Regions from separate parts of the Peribacillus sp. TH14 genome, predicted to be linked through region 1. Evidence: riboswitches for the same ligand, from Rfam matches in the RefSeq annotation. Region 1 holds a riboswitch; the other holds the start of a gene.
The links. A riboswitch is a leader RNA that binds a small molecule or an ion and turns the genes downstream of it on or off. The one in region 1 is predicted to bind glycine.
Positions count from the first base shown of each region.

Region 2: it holds a riboswitch for glycine, as region 1 does, so the genes downstream of both, gcvT (glycine cleavage system aminomethyltransferase GcvT) here and JFU50_RS23365 (amino acid permease) in region 1, are expected to answer to the same signal.

Region 1 is NZ_JAEKEK010000001.1:4,823,268-4,825,477, reverse strand. It holds gene JFU50_RS23365 (amino acid permease) at 1-1,270, opposite strand, end outside; glycine riboswitch at 1,635-1,691, opposite strand; glycine riboswitch at 1,695-1,795, opposite strand.
Region 2 is NZ_JAEKEK010000001.1:3,899,545-3,901,754, reverse strand. It holds gene gcvT (glycine cleavage system aminomethyltransferase GcvT) at 1-1,080, opposite strand, end outside; glycine riboswitch at 1,234-1,317, opposite strand; glycine riboswitch at 1,321-1,408, opposite strand; gene JFU50_RS18945 (DEAD/DEAH box helicase) at 1,779-2,210, shown strand, end outside.

The DNA.
Region 1 (2,210 bases):
GAGTATCTTCCGCAAGTGCAAGCACAACAAGTACGAACGCTAGGAAAGCAAGGATCAAGTAATTAGAAATTGGATAAAGTGGTAATTTAAATTTGTTCATTTTCGCTAGATCTGGCCTTGTTTTGCGGTATTTCAAATGACTGATGACAGTAATTCCCCAAATAAAGATGAAACATACTGTAGAAATACTTGTAATTAACGTAAATACTCCTTCTGGCATTAAATAGTTCAAAACAACGGAAGTTAGAATGACGACAGTTGAAAAGGCCAGTGCATTGGAAGGTACTTTACGGGCATTAAGTTTTGCAAATGGCACAGGTGCATTTTTATCTTTGGCAAGTGAGTATACCATCCGGCTTGTACTGAAGATTGCACTGTTGCATGCCGAAGCAGCCGATGTTAGGACGACAAAATTGACGATACCAGCAGCTGCAGCGATACCAACAGCCACGAATACTTGGACGAATGGGCTTTCCGATGGGATGATTGCGTTCCACGGATAAACACTCATAATGACAATAAGTGCGCCAATGTAGAAAATTATAATCCGAATAGGAATATTATTGATTGCTTTTGGGATAACTTTCTCTGGATCTTCTGTTTCACCTGCTGTAAGTCCTACAAGTTCAATACCAACAAACGCAAACACTACCATCTGGAATGAGAGGATAAATCCATTTATTCCATTTGGGAACATACCTTCGTGGCTCCATAGATTCGTGAAACTGGCTGCGCCTGAATCTGTGGAAAAGCCTTTAATAATCATGAAAATACCGATAACTATTAGTGCTAGAATAGCGATAACTTTAATTAATGCGAACCAGAATTCCATTTCGCCAAAAAGTTTTACGGTTGCTAGATTCATAAATAGCAAAATGACAAGCGCAATTAAACCTGGCATCCACTGTGGTACGGAGGGAAACCAATACTGGGTATAAAGACCAACTGCTGTTAAGTCGGCCATTGCGATTGAAATCCAGCAAAACCAGTAGGTCCAACCGGTGATAAATGCTGCCATATTACCTAAATAGTCTTTTACAAAGTCAACAAAAGAATTATATTCCAAATTGGTTAAGAGTAGTTCTCCAAGTGCGCGCATGATTAAAAAGCAAATTACGCCTGTAATCATGTAAGCAAATAAAATCGATGGTCCTGCTAAGTGAATAGATTTTCCTGCTCCGAGAAATAATCCCGTTCCAATTGCCCCGCCAATAGCGATTAGTTGTACGTGCCTGTTTTTTAGGCCTCTCGACAATTTTTGTTCCTGCATATGATTTCCCACTCCTAATTTCCAGATAATTGAATAATAATATTCCGATAACATTTTGACATATTATTATTCAACCCAACAAAGAAAACGCTTACAATTTTAATATAATATTACTCAATATGTTGCTGATAAATATTCTGGTTCTGGTGCAAACCTCGACATAATCTACCAAGCCTTTGAAAAGATAAAGGTATTGCATTCAACCTATTGCAGATTCTCTCTAAGGTAAAAGTTGTAGTCAGGAAAATTGAAAAGAAAGACTCATTCTTTAATAAATTTCATAGCACAATCCTCCTTTTTTCGTTTGTGCTATCTTTCCCAGCATAAAAAGGGCATAGGAAAGATAGGTGTTCTCCTATCTTTCCTCTGTCCTTTTACCTGAGAGTTTAACTCCTTTGGTGGCTCATAGCTCTCTCCAGAGACGCGTCCTATTGTGGTCCTTTTACCTGAGAGATTCATACCCAATTTTTGGGAATTGCCCCTTCGGTGCTAAACAATGCGTTTAGTCTCTCCCACAATTATCATCCGCTGATATAAAATCGCATTAACAGTTGTATAATAAATGGTTCTAATGGAAATTTCAACAAATATCTGAAAAAACTTTATTTTCAGAATTTTAAATATAGAGATAGGGCTTTCTGACAGTTCATAAATTATATACCCCTAGTACCCCAAGTGAATTGTGAATTGAATAGGAGTAGATTGCTTTTTACAGTCGATAAACACCGTTCATAATAGTGTACTTTTACAAACTACTTATACCTTTCAAATATACACTACAGAGGATGCTTTCTAGATAAAAGCATCCTCTGTTTACGTAATCATTATTATTGGAAATCATAAAGAAAAACCTCCAATTCAATACCGAAGTTATCTTTAATGTGCTAAATAGTTTTAGTCACTTAACTTCCCTTGTTTTGGTGTACAATTCAAACCAGAA
Region 2 (2,210 bases), 920 kb from region 1:
TGTTTGTATAATAACAGCTTTCAATCGTTTTGAACGAATTTCCACTTCGACTTCAGAATCCATCACCGAAAAGTCTTTATCGATAATTACCAATCCTACATTTTTCTTCAATGTTGGTGATTGAGTGCCAGTCGTAACTTCACCAATGACTTTATCCCCACTGTATACCTTATAGCCATGACGAGGAATGCCGCGGTCAATCATTTCAATTCCGACAAGCTTACGTTGTGCCCCTTTTTCCTTTTGTTCAGTAAGAACGGCTTTCCCGAAAAAGTCGGCTTCCTTATCCACTTTAACCGCAAAACCAATCCCGGCTTCAATTGGGGTAATATCCGGTGAAAGCTCCTGTCCATAAAGCGGAAGTTTAGCTTCAAAGCGGAGTGTGTCACGTGCCCCTAAACCTATCGGCTGTATCCCTTCTTCTTTTCCTGCATCTAGAATAGCTCTCCAAAGGGCCGGGCCATTTTCACTGTTGCTATATATTTCAAAACCATCTTCACCCGTATATCCTGTACGTGAAACCATCGTGGAAAGCCCATTTATCAGGACATTTTCCTTGAATTTAAAAAAGCCAATTTCACTCAAAAGTGTATCATTAGATAGTTTTTGTAATATTTTCTCTGCCAAAGGTCCCTGCAGTGCCAACTGTGTATAATCGCTTGATACATCCGAAAGTTGGACATCCTCTGAACAATTAGCTTGTAGCCAGTTAAAATCTTTTTCTGTATTGGCGGCATTGACCACGAGCAGATAGTCGTCTTCTGCCTTTTTATAAATGATAAGATCGTCAACAGTACCGCCGTTTTCATAACACATAGCCGTATAAATTGCTCCGCCCTGTTTTAGCTTTGATACATCATTGGTCATCATTTTTTGTAAAAAGGCAAGACTCCCTGGGCCCTTCACATCAACCTCACCCATATGGGAAACATCAAATAAGCCAGCTTTTGTACGAACTGCTTCATGTTCGTCCTTGATACCCGAAAATTGGACAGGAAGTTCCCAGCCGCCAAAATCGATCGTTTTTCCTCCGTATTCACGATAAACCTCAAATAGTGGCGTTCTTTTTAAATTGGTCAAAAAATGACCCCCCTTAGATTTTTTAGATTTACTTTGCTCACTTTTCTAAAAGCTTCTTTCCATTTTGTCAGATCTTCTTATACTTCTCAGCCTGATTCATAATGTGGAAAAAAGGGCACAAAAAAGGACAGAGAAAGCCCTAAAGAGCTTTTTCTCTGTCCTGAAACCTGAAAGTTTACCTATATAATAGGTTTTCCCCTTTGGTGGCCGTCCTGCAACGAGCGGCGCTCTCCAGAGTTGCGTCCAATAAGAGTTCTTTTGCCTGAGAGATTCACTGCTAAGTTTGCTCCTTCGGCGCTACATTCGTAGTCTCTCCCCTTATCTTCACCCGCATATAAATGTGTCTCCACCAATTAGGAAAGTAATTAATCCTACTGATAGTTAGTAAAACCTCTGTGCATTTACAAAATGCTTTCTCTACCAACTCTCCTTAAAACTTCAGAACTTAATGAATGATCTCTAGTCTGTTAATCTGGGATAAAGTAAGAGGCGGTTGCCCATACTATGAAAAACATGAACTACATTCATCTTTTAAGCGTTTTGGGAAATTGGAATTTTCTAAATATACTTACATCCTACCTTAAGAAACTTTTCTCTGCAATATCTTTTACAGAGAAATATTTTTCTTACTTCACATATAAAATGTTCGGGTTTCAACCTTAAATAAGAAAATTATGATTTTAGAAGGAGTAGTTTCAATGAAAATTAATATATCCTTCAGTTCTGATTGGAATGACGAGTTTCTACAAAAGATGGAAAATGACGGTCCATGGGGTAATTGGGAGCTTTATAAATTGGCTGTTCAAATGGAAGAAAACCTCATTATTCCTGATTTTGAAGGTTTACAGGCACCCAAGCATCTTCCACAGCTCACCCCGCTTCCCCACCAATTGGAAGCGGCAAAGCAGGTAGTTGAAAAGATGAATGGAAAAGCCATTTTAGCTGATGAAGTAGGTCTCGGAAAAACAATCGAAGCTGGCTTGATTCTAAAAGAATATATGATCCGTGGTCTTGTTAAAAAAGTATTAATTCTTGTCCCCGCTTCACTTGTAAGTCAATGGGCTTTTGAATTGAATACCAAGTTTCATATTCCGGCTGTTGTTCAAAGAAAAAGCTATGTGTGGGAATCA